4 regions of the Janthinobacterium sp. 13 genome follow, and region 4 is predicted to be linked to each of the others. Evidence: predicted binding sites of a transcription regulator. Region 4 holds the regulator's gene; each other region holds the start of a gene.
The links. Region 4 encodes sigma-54, which starts transcription at its own class of promoters, with help from an activator protein. Its sites were predicted from a motif close to TGGCANGNAANCTGCTTT; they were not measured.

Region 1: a site for sigma-54 is predicted at 1,453-1,470, ahead of pedF (cytochrome c-550 PedF). Genes of this name have one in related genera too.
Region 2: a site for sigma-54 is predicted at 1,394-1,411, ahead of CLU94_RS22450 (EDSAP-1 family PEP-CTERM protein). Genes of this name have one in related genera too.
Region 3: a site for sigma-54 is predicted at 2,485-2,502, ahead of CLU94_RS27535 (circularly permuted type 2 ATP-grasp protein). Genes of this name have one in related genera too.

The regions. Positions count from the first base shown of each region.
Region 1 is NZ_PEEQ01000001.1:2,073,612-2,077,712, forward strand. It holds gene CLU94_RS09000 (TonB-dependent receptor family protein) at 1-13, shown strand, start outside; gene CLU94_RS09005 (substrate-binding periplasmic protein) at 73-906, opposite strand; gene pedF (cytochrome c-550 PedF) at 932-1,417, opposite strand; gene rtcA (RNA 3'-terminal phosphate cyclase) at 1,548-2,567, opposite strand; gene CLU94_RS09020 (RtcB family protein) at 2,573-3,808, opposite strand; gene CLU94_RS09025 (vWA domain-containing protein) at 4,081-4,101, opposite strand, start outside.
Region 2 is NZ_PEEQ01000001.1:5,091,219-5,095,319, reverse strand. It holds gene CLU94_RS22455 (glycosyltransferase) at 64-1,296, shown strand; gene CLU94_RS22450 (EDSAP-1 family PEP-CTERM protein) at 1,485-2,462, shown strand; gene CLU94_RS22445 (EDSAP-1 family PEP-CTERM protein) at 2,570-3,562, shown strand; gene CLU94_RS22440 (nitroreductase family protein) at 3,599-4,101, opposite strand, start outside.
Region 3 is NZ_PEEQ01000001.1:6,249,650-6,253,750, forward strand. It holds gene CLU94_RS27520 (TonB-dependent receptor) at 1-207, shown strand, start outside; gene CLU94_RS27525 (hypothetical protein) at 308-1,183, shown strand; gene CLU94_RS27530 (sensor histidine kinase) at 1,252-2,409, shown strand; gene CLU94_RS27535 (circularly permuted type 2 ATP-grasp protein) at 2,538-3,992, shown strand; gene CLU94_RS27540 (alpha-E domain-containing protein) at 3,986-4,101, shown strand, end outside.
Region 4 is NZ_PEEQ01000001.1:2,551,545-2,555,645, forward strand. It holds gene rapZ (RNase adapter RapZ) at 1-293, shown strand, start outside; gene CLU94_RS11220 (enoyl-CoA hydratase/isomerase family protein) at 294-1,379, opposite strand; gene hpf (ribosome hibernation-promoting factor, HPF/YfiA family) at 1,508-1,870, opposite strand; gene CLU94_RS11230 (RNA polymerase factor sigma-54) at 1,940-3,418, opposite strand; gene lptB (LPS export ABC transporter ATP-binding protein) at 3,423-4,101, opposite strand, start outside.

The DNA of each region.
Region 1 (4,101 bases), 480 kb from region 4:
ATATAGTTTCTAAAACTAAAAAGCCCGCGCCTCTTCCGATGCGCGGGCTTTATTGTCATTCAACATGGCCTGCTACGGCCGTGCTTCCTTCACCCCATATTTCTCGAAGATGGCTTTCAATTCGCCGCTGGCCGCCATTTCGTTCATGGCTGCCTGCAGCAACTTGCCCACGTCGAGCTGCTGGCGGCTGACGGCCAGGCCCACCGCCCAGCCCGCACGCGGCAGGCGGGCGAACGCCACTTCGCTCATGGGGAAAGCGGGATCGCTTTTCAGTACCGATTCGATTTCCGAACGGTTGGCCAGCACGGCGTCGAGCTTGCCCGCCTGCAATTGCTGCAAGGCTTCGGCTGCCGTATCGAAGATGCGCACGTCGTCGCGGTACTTGCCATTGTCTTCGCCCAGCATCAGCATGGCCGCGATCGACACCTTTTCCACGCCGATGCGCTTGCCGGCCAGCGAGGCGACGCCATCGAATTGCGGCACGGCTTGCGCACTGCGCGCCAGGCGCACGGTTTCCACATAGTATGGCGCGAAGATCTCGACCTTGTCGTTGTCCGCCATCAACCTCTTGTCGACCGGCACATGCAACATCACATCGGCGGGGCCATAACCGAGGTAATGTCCCTTCCACACCATATTGCGCAAATCGTCGTTGAGGTTTTCGCCGGCGGGAAATGGCAGCAAGCTCAGTTTCAGCCCCAGCTTTTTCGCCAGCGCTTCGGCAATATCGATATCGATGCCCGTACCCTTGTCGGAAAACGGCGCGAATTCGTTGTACACAGCCACTTTCAGGCTGCCCGACTGCTGCACCTTTTGCCAGTCGGCGCGCGCCGGCGCGGTGGCGCACAGCGCCAGGCAAGCGAGCGAGATCATCGCGCGCGCGCCCCGGAATTGAATTGAACGCATGGGACTCCTTTGTGATCAGTTCGACTTAATTCGATTCGCGGCGCGTTTCCAGGTAAGTCTTGATGGCCCACATGGCTTCCTGGTTGAACACGCCTTCGAACGGCGGCATGTACACGGCCCCATTGCGCACTTTACCGTGGCGGATGGTAGTCAGGTAGTAATTGTCCGTTTCCTTGTAGCACGCCTGTTTCTTTGTCTCATTCTTGATACCGAAGCAATCACGGTCCAGCTGGCGCAAGTCGGGCGCGATGCCGCCGGAGATGGCTTCGATGCCGTGGCAACGGGCGCAATTCTGGTTGTAGGCCGATGTGCCCACCGTCAAGGCCAGTTTGTTGCCCCGATACGGGTTTTGCTCGAGCCACTTGTCGCCCACCTTGGGCAAGCCCGTGGTATCGACGCCTTGCGGCGTGACATTGCCGTGCGCATAGGCATGCGGCAAGGTCAGCAGGGACGTGAGGGCAACGGCGCCGGCGGCGGCCACGCCGAGCAGGGTACGAATGGAATAGGTCATGCTGGTCTCCTTGGTTTTTTAGTCAATACCAAAGAAGAGCAAATGCCATGCCATGCGTCTATGCCCCACATCCGGCCGCCCATGTATCAATTTGGAACAGCTGCAACACGTAGTTGTGTCACCGCGTGCCTCAGGCGGCGGCCACCGTGCAGATGCTGCCGCGCGCCTGCTGCTCGAAAGTGATACGCACGGGCAAAAATCGGGCAATCACCTCCGCATTCGTCAGCGCGTGCTGCGACACCTTGTTGCAGCTGAAGGTACCGCCGCCCGCCAGCGCCATGGGCAGCAAGAGCTGGTCGGCCAGGTGCTCGCCGACGGCCGCGTCCGTCTTGAGATAGGCGCGCACCTCGTTCAACAGGCGCTTGGCCACGGACTCGGCCAGCAAGGACTTTTCGCCGAACGAAGTAAACACTTCCGTGACATGCTCATGCTCCAGGGTCAGCAGCAGGACGTTGCCCGGCCCCTGCTCCGCCGGCAAGCCGACGAGGCGCAGCTGCTTGCCGCTCCAGCCCATGCCGCTGGCGACACGCTCGAGCTCGCGCTGCGCCACCTGCACATGCACGCCCGCCACCACGCTTTCCGCATACCCCGCCTTCCGTTCGCCGCGCTGCAGCAGTTGAATCGGCTGCAAGCGCCGGCACGGTTGCACGGTGGCCGTCACCTCGCCGCCGCCCGCAGGATGAAAGCCGTAGCGTTGCAGCGCGATCTCCACCTCGGCGCCCATCTGCTGCAGGATGCGGCCATACGCGCGCTGCAAAAAATGCACGGGCGGCGCCATGGCATTGTGCGTGCCGCCAGTGATGCGCACGGTGGATGGCCCATCCGCATGCAGCAGGGCCGGCAGCAAGGTTTGCAGCACCAGGGTGCAGCTGCCGGCGCTGCCGATGGCAAAGCGGTAATCGCCGCCGCGCAGGGGGCCGGGAACGAATTCCAGGCTCGACGCGCGCAGCGCCACCGGCGTCGTGCGCGCCCCGCAAATGGCGGTTGCCGCCTGCACGGCCAGCAGATGCTGGCGCAGCAAGCCGGGCTTTTCCCGTCCCGCGCGAATGTTACTCAGCCGAAACGGTTGCCCCGTGATCATCGACAGGCTCAGCGCCGAACGTAAAATCTGTCCGCCGCCTTCGCCTTGCGCTCCATCTATTTCTATCATCTCTCTTATCCTTTGACGCAGACGACCTGCTTCAAGATATGCACGACATCGACCAGCTCGCGCTGCGCCAGCATCACCGCATCGATATCCTTGTAAGCCATCGGGATTTCATCGATCACGTTTTCATCCTTGCGGCACTCCACGCCTTGCGTGGCGCGGATCTGGTCATCCAGGTTGAAGCGCCGCTTCGCTTCCGTGCGGCTCATCGTGCGTCCCGCACCGTGGCTGCAGCTATGGAAACTCTCCGCATTGCCTTTGCCGCGCACGATAAAACTCTTCGCGCCCATGGAGCCGGGAATGATCCCCAGTTCGCCCGCGCGGGCCGACACGGCGCCTTTGCGCGTGATCAATACATCCTTGCCGAAGTGGTGCTCCTTCTGCACATAGTTATGGTGGCAGTTGACGGCCTCCACGTGCGTCTGGAACGGTTTATGGATGACCGTGCGCACGGCGGCGATCAAGTTCTGCATCATCACTTCGCGGTTGTTGCGGGCGAAACGCTGGGCCCAGCCCACCGCTGCCACGTAATCGTCGTAGTGCTGCGTTCCCTCGGCCAGGTAAGCCAAATCCTGGTCGGGCAGGTTGATGAAGTGGGTGCGCATATCCTGCTTGGCCAGTTCGATGAAATGGGTGCCGATGGCATTGCCCACGCCGCGCGAACCGGAATGCAGCATGAACCATACGGAACCCTGCTCGTCGAGGCACACTTCGACGAAGTGGTTGCCGCCACCCAAGGTTCCCAGGTGGCGGTAATTGTTCGTATTTTTCAGCTTTGGCGTTTTCAGGCAAATCGCATCGAATTCATCCTTCAATTGCAGCCACGCCGCATCGACCACCGATGGCGGCGTATGCCAGGAACCCTCGTCGCGGCCGCGGTGGCCGCGCGTCTTCGGCGACATCCCGTGCGGAATGGCGCGTTCGATGGCGCTGCGCAGCGGTCCCAGGTTATCGGGCAGATCGTTCGTCGTCAGCGTGGTTTTCGCCGCCATCATGCCGCAACCGATATCCACGCCCACGGCCGCCGGAATCACGGCGCCCAGGGTGGGAATCACGCTGCCGATGGTCGACCCCTTGCCCAGGTGGACGTCGGGCATGACGGCGATATGCTTGTAAATGAACGGCAGGGTCGCCGTGTTGCGCAATTGTTTTTTAGCCGCTTCTTCGACGGGCACGCCACGCGTCCACATTTTCACTGGACGGCTGCCTTCGGTATGCAGGACTTCGTATTCTTCGTTTTTCATCGCTATTCTCTTCTTCTATTGTATAGGGGGTGATGACCAGGGTTGGTGAAACAGTTGCCGACGTATCGGCCCAGGATGTAGTTCCACCGGCATTCATCAGTACGACAACCCGACAAGGGGGGACAGGATTTCTGGCAGACGCACTGCGCCTGCCAGGCCGGTCTGACGCGGCTGATCGATGTAATCCTGTCGGCATTCGGGGTACTACGGCGCATGACAAGCGTGGACAGGACGCCTGTTATGTAGTCTTGTCCGCATTCATGCGCTTTGCTTCAACAACCTGGTGCCGCGAT
Region 2 (4,101 bases), 2.5 Mb from region 4:
ACTAAACGGCGCGGCGCCACTCCAACCTGGCAGGTCTCTCACCTGCGAATGCAAGCAATCCCCATGGCGCGCAAGACAATCCTCTTTATGGCCGAGGCAGTGACCCTGGCCCACGTCGGCCGCCCCCTGAGCCTGGCCCAGGGACTCGACGAGGACAAATATGAGGTGCATTTTGCCTGCGCCGATGGCTATGACTTTTGCTTCAAGCAAGCGCCCTTTCGCCGCTGGCGCATCGACAGTATTTCATCGCTGCAATTCCTGCAGGCCTTGGCGCACGGCAAGCCCGTCTACACGGAAAGCACCCTGCACGCATATGTGGAAGACGACTTGCGCCTGCTCAATACCGTCCAGCCCGATCTCGTGATCGGCGACTTCCGCCTGTCGCTGTCCGTCAGCGCGCGCCTGCAGCGCATTCCCTACCTCACCGTCAGCAATGCCTACTGGAGTCCGTACGTGCGCCAGCACTACACGGTGCCCAGCCTGCCCCTGACCCGCCTGCTGCCCATCTGGCTGGCAGCCCCCCTGTTCCGCCTGATCCGGCCGCTGGCCTTCGCCTCGCATGCCGTGCCGCTGAACCGCGTGCGCCGCCGCCATGGCCTGCCGTCGCTGGGCAGCGACCTGCGGCGCATCTATACGGATGCGGACCGCACCGTGTATGCGGATATTCCGCAACTGTTCCCGCCGCACGCCATGCCGTCCACGCACGACTACCTGGGCCCCATCATCTGGGCGCCGCCGCTCGACTTGCCGGACTGGTGGCAGCGCCCGGAACTGAGCAGTGGACGACCCATCATCTACGTCACCCTGGGCAGTTCCGGCCAGGGGCAATTGCTGCCGCGCGTGCTGCACGCGCTGGCGCCCCTGCCCGTCACCGTATTGGCGGCCACGGCCGGCACCGGCCGCGTCGATGCCGTGCCGCCGAATGCCCACGTCGCGCCCTTCTTGCCGGGCGACGCGGCGGCCCGGCGCGCCAGCCTGGTGATCTGCAACGGCGGCAGCCCCACCAGCCAGCAGGCGCTGACGGCAGGCGTGCCCGTCATCGGCATCGCCAGCAACCTCGACCAATTCCTCAACATGCACGGCATCGCGGGGACCGGCGCCGGCCTGCTGCTGCGCGCCGACCGCTTCCAGGAAACCGCCCTGCGCCATGCCGCGACGCGCATGCTCGACGATGGCCGGGCCAGGCTGGCGGCGCGTCAGCTGGCCACGGCCATGCGCGACTATGTGCCAGGGCAACGCTTGCTGCCCCATATGCACGCTCTGCTGGATCCTTCGCCGCAAGGCGGCCAGCCTTGACGGGCGGCGTCGGCTTTTCTTACAGAGAGTCCGGCAACACCTGCAGCACGTCAACAAAAGCACGCCAAGTCCTTGATTTCAAAAGAACCTCATGCGTTGGCATGGAAGTCGCTTAAGTCTGGCCATGAGCACCTGCAGACAGGACTCAGGCAACACTCCCAGACTCACTCAACCACGAGGTGAATACAATGAAACTCTCGAAACTGAAACTGCTTCCGGCCGCGGCCGCACTGGCCATGTTGTGCGCCGCCGGTAGCGCACAGGCGGGCGCCTATGGCTACGCCTACAACAACATCTTCGGCTTGCAGATCGTCGCCGCCACGGGCTCGATCACTGCCCTGAACAGCACCACGATCTCGCGCGCCACGGCCACCTTGAATGGCGTCAGCGTCATCAATGGCGGTCCCGGCCTGCTCGACTCGCCCCGCGCCGCCATCGGCGCCGTGACCAAAGGGGAAAACAATTTCACGCAACAGGGCGCCTCGGGCAACTACTCGCGCGGCGATGCGCAGATCGTCAGCACGCAGTTTCCCTCGTTCCCGCCCGGCTCCACCTCCACGCAGGCGGTAAACGTGGCCGAGGCCCACCTGGCCGGCCCAGCTGGCACGGCCGACGCGTCCGGCCGCAACGGCTCGACCACGGGCTTTTCCGTCAACTTCGTCGTCGGTTCGCCCACGGCAACGCTGAGCTTTGACTTCTTCTCCTCGCCATTCATGCAAGTCTTCCTGCAAAGCACAGTGGGACAACTGTCCACCGCGACGGCCAACCTGGTGATGACCATTACCATCACCAACTCGACCGGTGCGACCGTCTTCAACTGGACACCCGATGGCGTCGTCGGCTCCGGCATCTTCGGTGGCACGGAAAACGCCGATGCGGCCAACCTGAACACCGGCCTGGCGACCAACTTCCTGACGCGCGGCAACCTGTTTACGTATAACCCCACCGGTTGCGGCACGCCTGGCGGCACCGGCGTGGGCACGACTTGCGGCGGCAACTTCAACGCCGTCAGCAATGCCCTCGCGGCCGGCAACTACACCTTGACCTTGAATGCGGTGGAGAGCGTGGACCTGGTCAAGCAGGCGCCGGAACCGGGCACCCTGGCGCTGCTGGGCCTGGGTCTGGCCGGCCTGGGCTATGCCAGCCGCCGCAAAGTCAGCGCCTGAACCAGGCAACAGGGGGATGCACAGGCGAGGGAGTTTCCTCGCCTTTTTCATGTGGCAAGCCTGTCGGTTTTCCTTACAACGCGGCCGACCAGGAGATGAGGATTTTCATGACTACATTTTCTTGTACCCGATTGCCCATGCTCCTGCTGAGCTTGCTATTGCTGGCCAGCAGCGGCCCTGCCGGCGCCGCCGCCTACGGCTATTCGTACACCAGCGTCTTTGGCCTGGTCATCAGCAATCCCTCCGGCTCCGTCACCCTGCTCAGCAACATCGACCTGTCGCGCACGACCGCCACGCTCAATGGCAGCAGCGTCATCAATGGCGGCAGCAACGAAATCGACGCGCCGCAGGCGAAACGCGGCGCCGTCACCAAGGGGGAAAACGACTTTACCCCGCAAGGCATGGGCAACGCCTCGTATGCGCGCGGCGAGGCGCAAATCGTCGCCTCGCAAATCCCCCCCTTCCCACCGGGCTCGACCAGCACGCATACCGTGAACGCGGCAGAAACCTTCCTGACGGGCGGCGGCAGCGCGGACGCCTCGGGGCGCAACGGTTCCAGCACCGCGATGACCGTCAATTTCGTCGTCGGCCAACCGGGCGCGACCCTGGCCTTCGACTTCCAGGCCCTGCCCTTCATGCAACTGTACCTGGACGCGCTGGCCGGCACGGGCTCGGCGGCCACGACGAATATGGCGATGACGTTCAGCATCATCGATGAACATGGCCAGATCGTCTTCAGCTGGGCGCCCGACGGCAAGCTCGGCTCCGGCATCCTGGGCGGCACCGAACTGGCCGATGCGGCCAGCCTCAATACGGGCTACGCGCAAACGCCGCTCACCAGCGGCAGCGTGTTCACCTACGATCCCAGCGGCTGCGGCGCCCCCACGGGCACGGGCGTCGGCACGGCGTGCGGCGGGCAGTACGGCGCCGTCACGGACAGGCTGGCGGCCGGCAGCTACACGCTGGTGTTGAATATGCTGAACAGTTCCGAACTGGCCTATGTGCCAGGCGTCACGCCAATGGCGCTGCCGGGCACCTTGCCGTTGCTGGCGGCCGGCTTGCTGGCGCTGGCCGTCCTGGCGCCCCGGCGGCGGCGCTGACGGGGCGCCAGGCGCGAGCATGGCGCCACGCGCGCTTCACTGCCCCGCCGTTGGCGCCACCAGCAAGTCTTGCAGCGGACGGCGCAGCGAGCGCGCACTGGCCGCCGGGCCGGCGCCTATGCGCCCGAGAAACACGGCCCGATCCAACGCGGCCGGCCCCAGCACGGCCTGGCAGCGCACGGCCAGTGCCTGCGCCAGCTCCTGCAGGCCATCGGTGCGCGAAAAGGCGCGCCGTTCGCGCACATAGCGGGCAAAGATCAGCGGCGTCAGTTCCGGCTGCAATTGCAAGCCCAGTTGCGTGGCCGTCAGCCAGAAGCGCTGCATGGCGCGCCCGGCCGCCACGTAATCGTCGATGTGGCGCGGTGACGCGTCGGCCAGCAGCGCGAAATGGGCGGCGCAATACAGGCCCGGCAGCAAGTCCATCTGCAGGCGCGGCGCGACGGTGCCCGCCAGCCAGGTATTGAAAAAATCCACGCGGCGCCAGCTGTGCATGACCCAGCGCATCAGGCGCGCCGTCATCGCGTCGACGCCCAGCGCCT
Region 3 (4,101 bases), 3.7 Mb from region 4:
ACCCGGCAGCTGCCATCGTGGACCCGCCTCGACATCGGCGCGCGCTACCTGACGCAAGTGGCGGGCCGTGACGTGACCTTGCGCGCCCGCGTGGACAACGCGACGGACCGCAATTACTGGTCGTCGGCCGTGTCGTCCTTCAATATCGGCTCGCTGGTGCTGGCCGCGCCGCGCACCGTGGTCGTGTCGGCCAGCGTGGCATTTTAAAGACCGCGCGCGCCTGTCGCACGATGAAAAGCTGCCTTCGGGCAGCTTTTTTTCATGTGTGCGCCTGTGCCGCAAGGCGCGCTTCGGCGACAATGCCGACATGAAACGACTCCCTGCCCTGCTGCTGTTGCTTTGCCTGTCCCTGCCGGCCCTTGCCCAAAAACAAGCCGCCTGCCCGTACGCCGCCTGGAAAAGCGGCTTCAAGGGCGATGCGCTGGCGCAAGCCACGTGCTTGCTGCGTCCCGTCAAACTGTATGCGCGCTTGGGGGACAGCGCGCCGCTGCCGGACTTCCTGGCCGCCCGCATCGGCCAGCGCGCGGGCATCGCCCCGGCCCGCCTGCGCGCCTGGCTGGCGGAACAGGGTATCGCCGAGGCGGACGTGGGCGGCGCCGTCGACGCGCCCCTGTCGCGCGCCGTGGGCCGGCTGGCCGCGCCGATGGCGCGCTATTTCGTCATCCACGACACCAGCTACCCGAATTTCTTGTTAGAAACCATTCCCGACCACATCAACGACGCGAGCTGGGATTTCAACGACTTCAGCTTGCGCAATCCGGCGCTGGGTGGCGGTCCGAAAGGCCATGTCTACGTGAACCGCCTGGGCGGTTCCTTGCAGGTGCGCGATTTCGGCACGGCCAGCTTTGCCAGCAAGCTGGAAAAGGACAAGCCTTCGCTGACGGGCCTGTTCCTGCACGTGGAACTGGTGCAACCGCGCAACTCCGTGCCCGGCGGCGGCAAGGGCAACGATGGCCTGGCGCCCGATCCCGGCTTTACGCCGGCCCAATACGACCGCCTGGCCCTGCTGTACATCGCCGCCAGCGTGCGCAAGGGAACGTGGCTGATTCCCGCCTTCCACGCCGTGCTCGATACAGGGTTTGCGAATGGTCATGATGACCCACAGAACTTTTCGCTAAGCGAGTGGTCAGCCTCGCTTTCCCGCCTGTATGCGGCCTTGCGCCAGGCCGATACTGGACAATAAAGCGTTTCCCCGGCGGCTGATTAGGCGCATACTATTGCAAGCATAGTCACTGCGGTCAGGGAGGCCAGGTGAGCATCAGCACGGATCATCACGCGGGTCGCCAGGCCGGCACGCGCCAGCCATTGCAGCGTGCGCAGCGCATCTTCGCCATGCGCGACGCCGTCCTCGAGGCCTGGGAACAGCGCGTGCGCGCCAGCGTGCGCGGCGCGGACCAGCTGCTCACGCCCATACTCATCAATACCTTGCCGGCCTTTTTCGACAACCTGGCCGAAGCCCTCACCCCCGGCCACCCGCGCGACAACGCCGCCAGCAACAGCAACGTGCCCGCCGTGCATGGCAACGAACGGGCGCGCATGACCAATTACGGCCCGGAACAGGTGATCCAGGAATACCAGATCTTCCGCGACTGCTTTGCCGCCACTGCGCATGAGTCCGGCATCACCCTGCGCAGCAAGGATTGGCAAGTGATCAACAAGTCGATCGACGTGGGCATCCGCGAATCGATACGCGAATTTACCAGCATGCATGAAAGCTTCCGGCGCCGCGTCGCGGCCGGCCTGTCGCACGACATGCGCAATCCCTTGGCCGTCATCAGCACCAGCGCCCAGCTGTTGTTCAGGCCAGCCGACCCGGAGCGGGTGGTATTGCTGGCGCACAAGATTGTCGAGCACAGCAAGCGGCTCGACAGCATGATCGAGGAATTGCTCGATGGCCTCAGCTACCACCAGGGCCAGCAGCTGCCGCTGGTGCTGAGCCAATTCGACGTGCTGCCGCTGGTACACGCCGTGGCCGGCCAGGTCAACTTGCAGCGGCCGGACAAATGCCGGGTCAGCGGGCAAGCCGTCACCGGCTGGTGGTGCGAGAACTCGCTGCGGCGCGCGCTGGAAAACCTGCTCGGCAATGCCCTCAAGTATGGCGACGACACGCCCATCAGCGTGCACGTGGAAGCGGTCCACGAACGCCTGATCGTCACCGTCCACAATGGCGGCCAGGCCATCGCGCCGGAACAGGCTGCACGCATCTTCGACTATTTGCGCCGCGAAAACGACAACCCCGCGCCAGGCTGGGGCATCGGCCTGCCCTTCGTGCAAAGCGTGGCGGAAAGCCACGGCGGCAGCATCGCCGTCGACAGCGCGTCCGAAACGGGCACCAGCTTCATCTTCGACGTGCCCGTCGATTGCCGCCCCTTCGTCCCGTCCGCCGACGTCCCCAAGAGTGGCGCCTAACGCACCAAATTGGTGCAAGGAATGGCGCGACGCCACAAAAGTGGTCATATTTACACCTGTTCACGCCCGCCCTGTTGGCACGCTTCCTGCTGAGCTATACCCAGACACGGCTCAAGGGAAATCACAACATGGCAAATTTTTTCAATGAAATGACTGCAAATGAAGTGGGTACGGACAGCAAGGTACGTGAACACTATCGTGAATTCAGCAACTGGCTGGAACAGCAATCGCCCGAGACCATCGCCCGCAAGCGGGCCGAAGCCGACCTCACGTTCCGCCGGGTCGGCATCACGTTCGCCGTCTACGGCGACGATGCCGGCACGGAACGCCTGATTCCGTTCGACACCATCCCCCGCATCATCCCCGCCGCCGAATGGGCGCAGATGCAGACGGGCCTGGTGCAGCGCGTGCAAGCCTTGAACATGTTCATCCATGATATTTATCATGAACAAAACATCATCAAGGCGGGCATTATTCCCGCCGAGCAAATCTACAAGAATGCCCAGTACCGCCCGGAAATGCAGGGCATATCCGTCGCTTCCGACATCTACGCCCACATCGCGGGCGTCGACATCGTGCGCGCCGGCCAGGGCGAATTCTATGTACTGGAAGACAATTTGCGCGTGCCCTCCGGCGTGTCCTACATGCTGGAAGACCGCAAGATGATGATGCGGCTGTTCCCGGAACTGTTCGCGCGCAACCGCATCGCCCCCGTCGACCACTATCCGGACATGCTGCTCGACAACCTGCGTTCCGTCGCGCCCATGGGCGTGGACGACCCGACCGTCGTCGTCATGACGCCCGGCATGTACAACTCCGCCTACTTCGAGCACGCGTTCCTGGCCCAGCAAATGGGCGTGGAACTGGTCGAAGGCAAGGATTTGTTTGTCAACGACAATTCCGTGTACATGCGCACGACGCGGGGACCGAAGAGGGTCGACGTGATCTACCGCAGGGTCGACGACGATTTCCTCGACCCGCTGGCCTTCCGTTCCGACTCGTCGCTGGGCGTGCCGGGCCTGCTGTCCGTGTACCGCGCAGGACGCGTGACCCTGGCGAACGCCATCGGCACGGGCGTGGCCGACGACAAGTCGATCTATCCCTTTGTGCCCGACATGATCAAGTTTTACTTGTCGCAGGAACCGATCCTCAACAACGTACCCACGTACCAGTGCCGCAAACCGGCCGATTTATCCTACGTGCTGGCGAACTTGCCGACACTGGTCGTCAAGGAAGTGCATGGCGCGGGCGGCTACGGCATGCTGGTGGGCCCGGCGTCCAGCCTGGCGCAGATCGAGGATTTCCGCCAACGCCTGCTGGCCAATCCGGGCGGCTACATCGCCCAGCCGACACTCGCCCTGTCCGCCTGCCCCACGTATGTCGAGGCCGGCATTGCGCCGCGCCACATCGATTTGCGGCCGTTCGTGCTGTCCGGCAAGACAATTTCCATGGTGCCGGGCGGCCTGACCCGCGTGGCCCTCGGCGAAGGCTCGCTGGTGGTCAATTCCTCGCAAGGGGGCGGCACCAAGGATACCTGGGTATTGGAAGCCACATCCGCTTTTGCAGGAGAGAAAACATGCTGAGCCGCACTGCCGATCATTTATTCTGGATGGCCCGCTACACGGAGCGGGCGGAAAACACGGCGCGCATGCTCGACGTCAACATGCAGACGTCGATGCTGCCGCAATCCGA
Region 4 (4,101 bases):
TGCGGGCCTTGCCGAACCCCTATTACGACCTGGCCTTGCGCCCCCTCGACGGACGCGACGCGCCCGTGATCGCCTTCCTCGACGCGCAGCCCAGCGCGCTGGAACTGCTGGCCGACATCCGTGCCTTCATCGAGAAATGGTTGCCGTCATTCAAGTCCGACAACCGCAGCTACCTGACGGTAGCCCTCGGTTGCACGGGCGGCCAGCACCGCTCCGTGTACATGGCGGAGCGGCTGGCGCAATACTTCGGCCCCAACGAGCGCGTGGTTCTGCGCCACCGCGAGCGCAGCTAATTAATCGAGGTGGCGCAGCGGATGCGCCGCAGCCGGCCAGACGGGCGTAAAGAAGCGCGCCACCATGGCCGCGTCGACTTCGTCCAGGCTGGCGGGGTTCCAGCGAGGGGCATTGTCCTTGTCGACCACCAGGGCGCGCACGCCCTCGAGCACTTCGCCATGTTCGAAATTATGGCGTACCACCGTGCGCTCCAGGCGCAGGCAATCGGCCACGCCCAGGTGGGCGCCCCGCTGCAGCAATTCCAGGGTCACCGACATCATCAAGGGCGAACGCAGGCGCATGGCCGCCAGCGCCTTGGCGGCGAACGCACTGTCGTCCTGCGCCAGCGAGGCCATGATGGCCGCCACCGAACCGGCGCTGAAATGGCGGTCCAGCGCCGCGCGCGCCGTGGCCAGGGGAGAAACGCCTGCCTCGGCCTGGAATGGCGCCGCCAGCGCCTTGATGGCCACCGGCAAGGCCTCGCCCGGCGTCGATTCAAACAGGTCCAGCAGCGCCCCCATCTGCGCTTCGGGCAGGTAGACATCGGCCAGGCCCGTGTACAGGGCGTCGGCCGCGTTGATCGTCAAGCCCGTCAAGCCCAGGTACAGGCCCAGCTGGCCGGCCAGGCGGGACAGGAAATAACTGCCGCCCACGTCCGGAAACAGGCCAATATTGACTTCCGGCATGGCCATGCGCGTGCGGCCCGTCACGATGCGCAAGCGGTTGCCTGGCCCGGCTTGCGCCACGCCCATGCCGCCGCCCATCACCACGCCATCCATCACGGCGATATACGGTTTCGGGTAGAAATGAATTAAATGATTTAAAGCATATTCTTCCGTAAAGAAATCTTCCAGCAGGGCGCTGCCGCCTTGCGGCGTGGCCAGGCCCGCATCGTAAAAGAAACGGATGTCGCCACCGGCGCACAGGGCTTTGTCGCTGCTGGAGCGGATCACGACGGCGTCCACCTGCGGATCGTCGCGCCAGGCCAGCAGGGCCGAGCTCAGGGCGCGCACCATCTCCAGCGACAGGGAATTCAAGGCTTTCGGACGGTCGAGCACGATGTGCCCGGTGCGGTTGCGGATGGAAGTCTGGACGAAGTCGCTCATGGCAGGCAGGAAAGAAGTGAAAGTGCGAATATTCTAATGCCTGCGCGGGGAACATTGCGTTCCGCTGGGCGCAAAAAAGGGCGCAATGTGCGCCCTTAGTTGATCACAACTGCTGGAAGCGGGTGGCCTTAGACGGCGACGACGGCTTCTTCCTCGGAGTTGTCTGGCAGATGCTTGATCGCCTCTTTACCGTGCCCTTGCACTTTGGTTTTGTATTTCATCACTTGCCTATCGAGCTTGTCGATCAGGGTATCGATCGCGGCGTACAGGTCGTGCGCCAAGCTTTCCACATAGACAGTCTTGCCGCTCAAACGCAGGTTGACTTCAGCCTTTTGACGTTTTTCTTTCTCTTTGAGGTTATCCACGGTCAGAATCACGGCGATATCGATGACTTGATCGAAATGACGTTTCACGCGCTCCAGCTTCGTTTGTACGTATTCACGGATGGCTGGTGTCACTTCGAGATGATGTCCGCTGATGGTGAGATTCATACACACTCCTAAAGATGATCGGGTTCGTGCGGTCCATCCTATCCGGCCCGCAGAGGAACCGAAAAAAACTTACAAACACTTACGCAGGCTCACTGGCGGAATTTTTAATGCTTCCCGGTATTTGGCAACAGTACGTCGCGCAATCACCATGCCTTGTTCCCCCAGCATGTCCGCAATCTTACTGTCGGATAAAGGATTTTTAGGGTCTTCTGCTCCTGTCAGTTGCACGATCAATGCCCGTATCGCCGTCGATGACGCTTCGCCCCCCGCTTCGGTGGCGACGTGGCTACCAAAGAAATATTTCAACTCGAACATGCCGTGCGGGGTCAGCATGTACTTTTGAGTTGTTACCCGCGAGATAGTACTCTCGTGTAAACCCAGTGTATCAGCTATTTCACGGAGCACAAGGGGGCGCATGGCAACGGCCCCATGCGAGAAAAAGTTCTTTTGTCTTTCTACTATCGCCTGCGCCACGCGCAGGATCGTGTCGAAGCGCTGGCGCATGTTCTTGATCAGCCACTTGGCCTCCTGCAACTGTGCGCCCATGGCGCCCTCCCCCTTGCCCTGCTTGAGCAAGTTGGCGTACATGGCGTTGACGCGCAGGCGCGGCATGACGTCGTTGTTCAGGGTGACTTGCCAGCCATTGCGCGCGCGCTTGACGACGACGTCGGGCACCACGTAATCGGACACGTCCGAGGCGAACACGGCGCCCGGATGCGGATTGCACTGGCGAATCACCGTCTGCGCTTCGCGCAAGTCTTCATCGTCGCAATCGAGGGCTTTTTTCAGCTTGTTGAAATCGCGCTGGGCAAACCAGGCCAGGTGCTTTTCCACGATGACGAGGGCCATGCGCCGCGTCACCATGGCGATGTGCGGCAAGCGCTTGATTTGCAGGGCCAGGCATTCGGACGCGTTGCGCGCGCCCACGCCCGGCGGATCGAAACTTTGCAGCAGCGACAAGGCCGTGCGCATCTCGTCGGCGTCGATTTCCAGCTCTTCCGGCAGGCGCGCCAGGATGTCGTCGAGCGACTCTTCCAGGTAGCCATTGTCGTCGAGCGCGTCGATGATCAGCTCGACCAGCGCGCGGTCGCGCAATTCGAGCACCGTCACGCGCATCTGCTCCATCAGGTGTTCGCGCAGAGTGCAGTGATGGGCCTCCAATTGCGGACGCGAATCTTCGTCGTCGGGCGCCTTGCCCCGGCTCGCCTCACTCCAGTCGCTGTCGCCGCCATCCGCGGCGACCGGGCTGTCGCCCCCCTCGCCGTCAAACGCCTCCGCTTCGGCCGGCGCCGCGGGCGCCTCCTGGCCTGGCGGCTGGGGCGGCGCTTCGGCCGGCGCGGCCGTGGAACTCAAGGCCCCGTCGGACAGCAGGCGCAGCGAGCGGTCGAGCGGATCGTCGAGGCGTTCGAGCAAGGGATTGTCCGTCAGCAATTGCTCGAGTTCCTGGTGCAATTCCAGAGTAGACAATTGCAACAGGCGTATCGATTGCTGCAACTGCGGCGTCAGTGCCAGGTGCTGCGAAGTGCGCAGCTGCAATGATTGTTTCATTGGCTTACATGCGGAAGTGTTCGCCCAGATAGACCCGGCGTACCGACTCGTTCGCAATGATGTCGTCGGGGCGTCCCGACGCCAGCACCGAGCCCTGGTTGATGATGTAGGCGCGGTCGCAAATACCCAGCGTCTCGCGCACATTATGATCGGTAATCAGCACGCCGATATTGCGCTCCTTCAAGAAACGCACAATGCGCTGGATCTCGATCACGGCGATCGGATCGACGCCGGCGAACGGCTCGTCGAGCAGCACGAAACGGGGATCGGTGGCCAGCGCGCGGGCGATTTCCACGCGGCGGCGTTCGCCACCGGACAGGGACAGCGCCTGGTTCTCGCGCAGCTTTTCAATCTGCAAGTCGGCCAGCAATTTATCCAGCCGCTCCTCGATCTCGGCCTTCGTCAGCGGACGGCCTTCGACGGTCTGGATTTCCAGCACGGCGCGGATATTGTCTTCCACCGTCAGCTTGCGGAAGACGGACGCTTCCTGCGGCAGGTAGGACAGGCCCATCTGCGCGCGGCGGTGGATCGGCAGGCTGGAGATATCCACGCCGCTGATATCGATGCTGCCGCCATCGGACGGCACCAGGCCGACAATCATGTAGAACGAGGTAGTCTTGCCGGCGCCGTTCGGGCCCAGCAAGCCCACCACTTCGCCGCATTCGACTTGTAGCGAAACATCA